2 regions of the Metasolibacillus sp. FSL H7-0170 genome follow, and region 1 is predicted to be linked to the other one. Evidence: predicted binding sites of a transcription regulator. Region 1 holds the regulator's gene; the other holds the start of a gene.
What was found. Region 1 encodes CtsR, which represses protease genes until heat stress. Its sites were predicted from a motif close to ATGGTCAATAAAGGTCAAACA; they were not measured.
Positions count from the first base shown of each region.

Region 2: a site for CtsR is predicted at 1,842-1,862, ahead of clpP (ATP-dependent Clp endopeptidase proteolytic subunit ClpP). Genes of this name have one in related genera too.

Region 1 covers NZ_CP151964.1:2,576,752-2,580,168, reverse strand. Annotated here, with positions in the region: gene MHH70_RS11990 (protein arginine kinase) at 1-819, opposite strand, end outside; gene MHH70_RS11985 (UvrB/UvrC motif-containing protein) at 816-1,346, opposite strand; gene MHH70_RS11980 (CtsR family transcriptional regulator) at 1,360-1,827, opposite strand; gene MHH70_RS11975 (DUF4870 domain-containing protein) at 2,013-2,318, opposite strand; gene MHH70_RS11970 (acyltransferase) at 2,403-2,615, opposite strand; gene MHH70_RS11965 (globin-coupled sensor protein) at 2,804-3,417, shown strand, end outside.
Region 2 covers NZ_CP151964.1:3,420,502-3,423,918, reverse strand. Annotated here, with positions in the region: gene MHH70_RS16030 (spore coat protein) at 19-636, shown strand; gene MHH70_RS16025 (hypothetical protein) at 981-1,202, shown strand; gene clpP (ATP-dependent Clp endopeptidase proteolytic subunit ClpP) at 1,164-1,754, opposite strand; tRNA gene MHH70_RS16015 (tRNA-Arg) at 1,982-2,056, shown strand; gene MHH70_RS16010 (GNAT family N-acetyltransferase) at 2,402-2,812, opposite strand; gene MHH70_RS16005 (HPr family phosphocarrier protein) at 2,837-3,094, opposite strand; gene whiA (DNA-binding protein WhiA) at 3,221-3,417, opposite strand, start outside.

The DNA.
Region 1 (3,417 bases):
TCCTAATGCACGATTAACGCGGTCATCCAATGTCACTCGCGCTCGCTCAAGTAATTTTTGACGAGCAGCGCGCTCTTTCCCGATAATTTGTTCAACAACCTTTTGCAGCTCCTCTAAAATTTCACGCTCTGACTTACCAAGCGTTACTTGGTTAGATATTTGATAAATATTACCCAAATTTTCGCTGCCCTCTCCATATATACCACGCACAACCATCCCTAAACGTGTCATCATTTGGATGAGGACATTCATTTGCTTAGACATTGTTAATGCTGGTAAATGCATCATAATGGATGCCCGTAAACCTGTACCTACATTTGTTGGACAACTCGTTAAATAACCAAACTGCTCATCATATGCATAGCTCACTTGCTTACCTAAGCGATTATCTAGCTTACTCGCCTGTTCATACGTCTCCATCAACTGCAAGCCCGGGCTCAAAACTTGAATGCGTAAGTGGTCCTCCTCGTTAACCATTACACTTGTCGATTCATCTAATGATAAAAGGACCGCCCCTGATTCTTTATGCTTTGCTAAATAAGGGCTAATTAAATGCTTTTCTACTAACAATTGACGCTCTAATTGTGATAAGTCCGCCATTCGAAAATAAGAAAAATTTAATTGCTCTTGTGGTGTGAGCAATGCCTTCATAAGCTTTTCCTGTACGTCATTTGCTTCTTGCTGTGAAAAGCTAAGCGGAAAGCGTGTATTGGCGATATTTCTAGCAAGTCGAATACGAGTCGTCATGACAATATCTGAATGCTCACCATATTCGGCGATGCACTTAGGCGCATGTTTTAAAAAATGCTCGATATTCATACGTCTACACCTCCAGCATCAAGCTTTTGCTGAATTAATTTTATTTCGTCACGCATTTTAGCAGCGTCCTCAAAGCGCTCTTCCTCAATTGCTCGCTGCATTTGCTGACGGATGCCCTCTACTTTTTGCTTGAGCTGCTCCATACTAATGACTACTGATTTCCCTGTATGTGATGTACCTGCCTGTAAACGGCTAAGCACGGGGGGCAACTGCTCCCGGAATGTATCATAGCACTCAGCGCAGCCAAACTTCCCTTGCTTTAAAAATTGGCGATATGTGAAGCCGCATGACGGACATGTGCTTGGTGTGGTCTTTTTTTCCTCTGCTTGCGTGCTTTTCCACATCGGTACACCAAACCAATTTGAAATAAGCTGATGCAGGCTGACAGGTTCCTCCTGTATATCTGTCTGGAACGGATGGAATTTGGATGCACAATGCTCGCAATAATGCTTTGCGACCGCTTGCCCATTTTGTACTTTTGTCACCGTGACAGTTGCGTGTCTCTGTTTACAATGTTCACAAATCATGCTAATCACCTACCTATTTATTATCGTATTTCAACGTAATAAGCATCGCCTTTACTATATATGCACGAACTTGGTCACGTAGTGGTAACGGCAATGCTAATGTGGAACGGTCGACTGCTGCTAATATCAACTTGGCTTCTCGTTTCGTAATAATTTCTTCGTCTATTAAACGATATACCATATGCTCAACTGCCTGTTGCGTTACCGCTTCTCCAGCCTGCTCCATCATATTGTCAATAAGTGCTGCTTTAGAGTGAATCTCAACACGTAAAATACGAATATAGCCCCCGCCGCCACGCTTACTTTCTACTAAATAACCTCGTTCCGCTGTAAACCTTGTATTAATAACGTAATTGATTTGAGACGGAACGCATTGAAATTTATCTGCAAGCTCACTGCGTTTTATTTCAATATGCTCTTGCCCACTTAATTCGAGAACTTGTTTTAAATAACCTTCAATTATATCAGATATATTCCGCACGATTGTCTCTCACCTCAATTCCATAACTGACTTTGACTATCTTTGACTTAATTATAAAAACAGCGAAATCGAAATGCAATTAAAAGACCTTACAATGTAAAAATTCAATTAAGAAGGACAAAATTAGCACAAAAAAAGCAAAACCTCTACATTCGAAGTTTTGCCATTTTTTATACTTTTAAAACTTATACCCAGCGTCCGACAATTGGATACTCCCATGTTGTTTCGTTGACCGCTTTGATAATACCGATAATCGGCACCACAAATAGCATTATAGAGAAGATAATTAAGAATGGAATACCAATTAATATCCAAGATAAAAATGCAGAAATTGTAATAAGCACCCACATCACACCTTGGAATAATAATGCCTGTATCGATAAACGCTTCACTTCACTATCTGTACTAATTAAGAAAAATAAAATAGGTACTAACACAGGTGCAAAAAATGCACTTGCATGAATAATTACTTTTGACCATTTGTCTTCCATAATGTATCAACCTCTCATTTTAAAAAGTTTGTACTTTATATACGGTAGAACATCATTGAAAGTTTCATTTTTTTAAGTTCCTAATTAATAAGGTCCTGTATCATCTGGATTATCTCCAGCCTGTGGGAAAAGGAAATAGGAAATAACAGCCGCGAAAAAGACAGCTCCTACAATAATCAAAAATTTGTGCAATGAAGGCACATCTTCAAATCTATTAAATAGCATCATTGTGGATGAAACTCCGACAACAGCTGTAAGTGGAACGACATACTTTAAACGTCCCTTATGAAATTTCATTGTTCGTTACTCCTTCATTAGTTGATACATTTAATTTTACCTTGTAGCTTCTAAAAAAACAAATCGAATCACGTATATACTTCCGATAAGAGATTGCAAAACTCGTATTTAAAATAGTACAATAGGAACGTTATGTTTTTTATTTTTTAAGATAGAGGAACTACATAAATTATGGGATGGAGAAAATAATGGCGAATTGGTTTACAAAAAAGACTACGGAACAATCAACTTTTTTCGAAACAGCAAAGTATATACAACAAGTTCAACTAGATGTTAATAATTACCCTGATTTAGCGAAACAACTACAATTGCTTAAATTGACAACAGAGGACTTAGCTATTTTGAAGCAGCTTCAACCATTTGCCAAAGATTTAGTCCCTATAATGGTCGAGCAATTTTATGGAGCAATTAGCTTACAATCCAATTTAGTAGCAATCATTCAAGAAAATTCGCATATCGACCGCCTAAAAGGCACATTAACTAAGCATTTAAACGATATTTTCGATAGTAAAATTAATACAGCCTATATAGAAGAGCGCAAAGTTATTGCACATGTACATGTGCGAATTGGCTTGAAATCGAAATGGTATATAGCATCCTTCCAATCATTAATGTCAACATTTATCGAATTTATTAATGATTTAGATTTATCAAAAAGGGAGTGTATTAGAGCTATTAATGCCTTCTCTAAAGTAATTAACTTTGAGCAGCAGCTTGTTATTGAAGCTTATGAAAACGAAGAGGAGCGCATCCGTCTAGAGCTCGAGGCATCTAAGCACGCATTGATTAATACACTGCAAGA
Region 2 (3,417 bases), 840 kb from region 1:
CGATAGGAGGAAAAATTAATGACAGGTGATTTTCAACAGCAACAGCAGGAACAAGCAATGGGACCACTTTCGACAAATCATGGCGGACATGAGTTATTTGATGTGCATGAAGTTTTAAGCGCAATGATTGGTGGCTTAAATCAATGCGTTTTGCTGCGTGACCATGTGCAAGACCCAGAGCTACTTTCTATTATGGACAAGCAATATGCTTTTATGCTCGATGAATATAATATTACTGTCGAAGCATACAAAACGGGGCACGACCCACAGCATCCTACACGCACATACAATATGCAAACAGGAAATGATTTCAAATATGGTATCACACCAGGTGAACCAAAAAAACCAATGCAAGCTGCTAACGAGCTAGATGATGCTATCATCGCTGGCTGCTTATTAAGCGTTCATAAAGTTGGTGCTACAGGCAAAACAAAGGCTGCACTCGAAACGTGTAACCCTGTGTTACGCCGTGTCCTACAGGATTCTGTACCAAACTGTATTGAAATGGCCTATGAAATATCTATTTATCAAAACAAAAAAGGCAATTATCAAGTGCCTCAATTGTCAGGCCCTGATATGCAAGCGATGCTTAATATGTATGGTCAAGGTCAAATGGCAAAAAACATGCCAAACTAAAAGAGCGTCCCACAAGCAGTGCTTTCGCCTGCTTGTGGGACGTTTTTTGAGGATGCTTTTTAAAAGATATGCTTATGGAAATAAAGAAGACTATCTTTAATAGTGAGAGTAACAGTGTTTCTTCTAAGTGAAGATGGGTGAATTAGGATTTTTCGATAAAAAAGCAATGGCTCTTACATATACCATGAAAATTTGCTTTTCACCTTCACTCGAAAACAATCTGCTAAATCTAGTGTTTTTCCGATTTTCATCAATTACGCCGAGGCGTAATTGCGTCCAGATTTTTTCGAGCTTGCTCGAAAAGCTCCTCTTCAAAATCTGTGACATCTGCTGGAGGCCTTATCATGATTCAGCAGGTATTTGAACACCTACTGAATCAGGATTCATCTTGCGCCTGTGGAGGTGGGAGTTTCCTGCTGAATCGTGATAAAATCTTCTTGCGTTTCTCCCTGTGTGAACCCTTTGAAGAAACATTAACAAAAGCGTCCAAAACGCCGGCAATCGCACGGCTTTTTTGGACGCCTCTATTATTTCACTTGGTTGCGCTCAATAATTTCATCAATTAAGCCGTATGCTTTTGCTTGCTCAGCCGTCATGAAGTTATCGCGGTCTGTATCGCGAGAAATTGTTGCATAATCTTGACCTGTTTTCTCAGCCATAATTGTGTTTAATTTTTCACGTAAGTGTAAAATACGTTTTGCGGCAATTTCAATTTCAGTTGCTTGCCCTTGTGCACCGCCAAGTGGTTGGTGAATCATTACTTCTGCGTTTGGTAATGCCATACGTTTCCCTGGCTCACCAGCAGCTAATAAAAACGCCCCCATCGACGCAGCCATACCGATACAAATTGTTTGTACTTTCGGTTTAATGAAGTTCATTGTATCGTAAATAGCCATACCTGCTGTAATTGAACCACCAGGAGAGTTAATGTATAAAGAAATATCTTTATCTGGGTCTTCTGCCTCTAAAAATAATAACTGCGCTACAATTGAGTTTGCTACATTATCATCAATTGCACTGCCTAATAAAATAATACGGTCTTTTAGTAAGCGTGAATAAATATCGTAAGCTCGCTCACCACGGTTTGTTTGTTCAATAACTGTAGGAATTAAATTCATTGAAAAATCCTCCTTTATAAAAGGTAAATTCATATGCTCATTGTTGAAAAGCTAAGCTCCTTCAACTGTATTCTTATCATACACGCAATAGTCAAGAAAGGTCAAATATAAACTCCGAAAATTTATCTTGAAATATTCAGCTGTCGTTTGTATAATTGAAAAGTCGTTAATTTTTGCATATACGATGATTTTATCACCATTCAGAGCTTTGCACAATTTTTGCACTTGTCCTCGTGGTGTAATGGATAACACTGAAGATTCCGGTTCTTCCGCTGGGGGTTCGATTCCCTCCGAGGGCACCATTTTACTGTTTCAATATAATATTTTGTATAGCAAGACCTGATTTATGAGCCAATTAGTTTAGCAGCCTAATTGACTCATAAGAGGGAGTTGATGGATAAAGGCGATATCACACTGTACCGATTGAGCCTTATCCACCTCTCTTTAAACTACTTATGACAGACTTATTTAATTCATGACAACTATCATTTGAATATAAATTAGCGAGCAATAGAGGTTTATCGGTTTTATGAATAAAGAAAAGGGACGGGGCTGTCCGAAAAGTGCACATCTTTTCGGACAGCCTCATTCTTTCTCGCTAAAAAACGGTCAGTTGGCAAATGCAATCTGACCGCAACAATATTTCCTTATTTTTTTAAAAAGATTTCATAAAGATTTGCATTTGGGTAATAGAGCGACCCAAATTCCTCATAACCATTCTTTTTATAAAATGCAGGTCCTTGAAAATCAAAAGTTTCAAGACGAATGACCTTGCAACCAAAATCATATAAATCCGCTTCAATTGCTTTTAAAAGCACTGTCCCGATTCCTTTATGACGATAATTTTCATCAACCCACAATGTATCAATATAGCCAATTTTATAGTAGGAAGAATAACCAAATACACCACCGATTATTTTGCCATCGTCCTCCACTACATGCTTAAAAGAAATGAACTCTTTTTCTTGTAATAGCGGCTTTTTTCGTAAATTATATTTCGTTAATTCCTCCTCAACAAATTGAACTTCTTCATTTGATGCTTCTCTACATTTATACATATTTTTTCTCCTACTTACAGTTGCTTAGTCTTCTTGCTCAATAAATTCCGTCAGTGCGGCAACTGCTTTTTCTGCGTCTTCACCAGTAGCTATTAGGGTTACTTGTGTGCCTCTCGCAATTGCCAAACTCATAATTCCCATAATCGATTTGGCATTTACTTTTTTATTGTCCTTTTGTAAAAAGACATCAGATTTATAGCGATTTGCTTGCTGTACAAAAAGCGCTGCCTGCCTAGCCTGCAATCCTGATTTTAATTTGACTTCTACTTGATTTTCAGTCATTCCCTTTTCTCCCTTTCCATTACCGCTCATCTATTATTGTAACCTTATCTTATCGAATTGATAGGAAAAGAACAATGTATACGCATCGTATTTTGTATTCGTTTTCAAAATTTTTCTACTATTAGCTTAAATTTTTTCTCCGCGTCTAATTGCCTCTGCAATTTCATCGATTTTACGTAAACGATGGTTGACACCTGACTTACTTACAACACCCGTCGATACCATTTCGCCTAGCTCCTTCAATGTCACATCTTGATACTCTACACGCAGACGTGCAATTTCACGCAGCTTTTCAGGCAGTTGATCAAGCCCAATGGCATTAT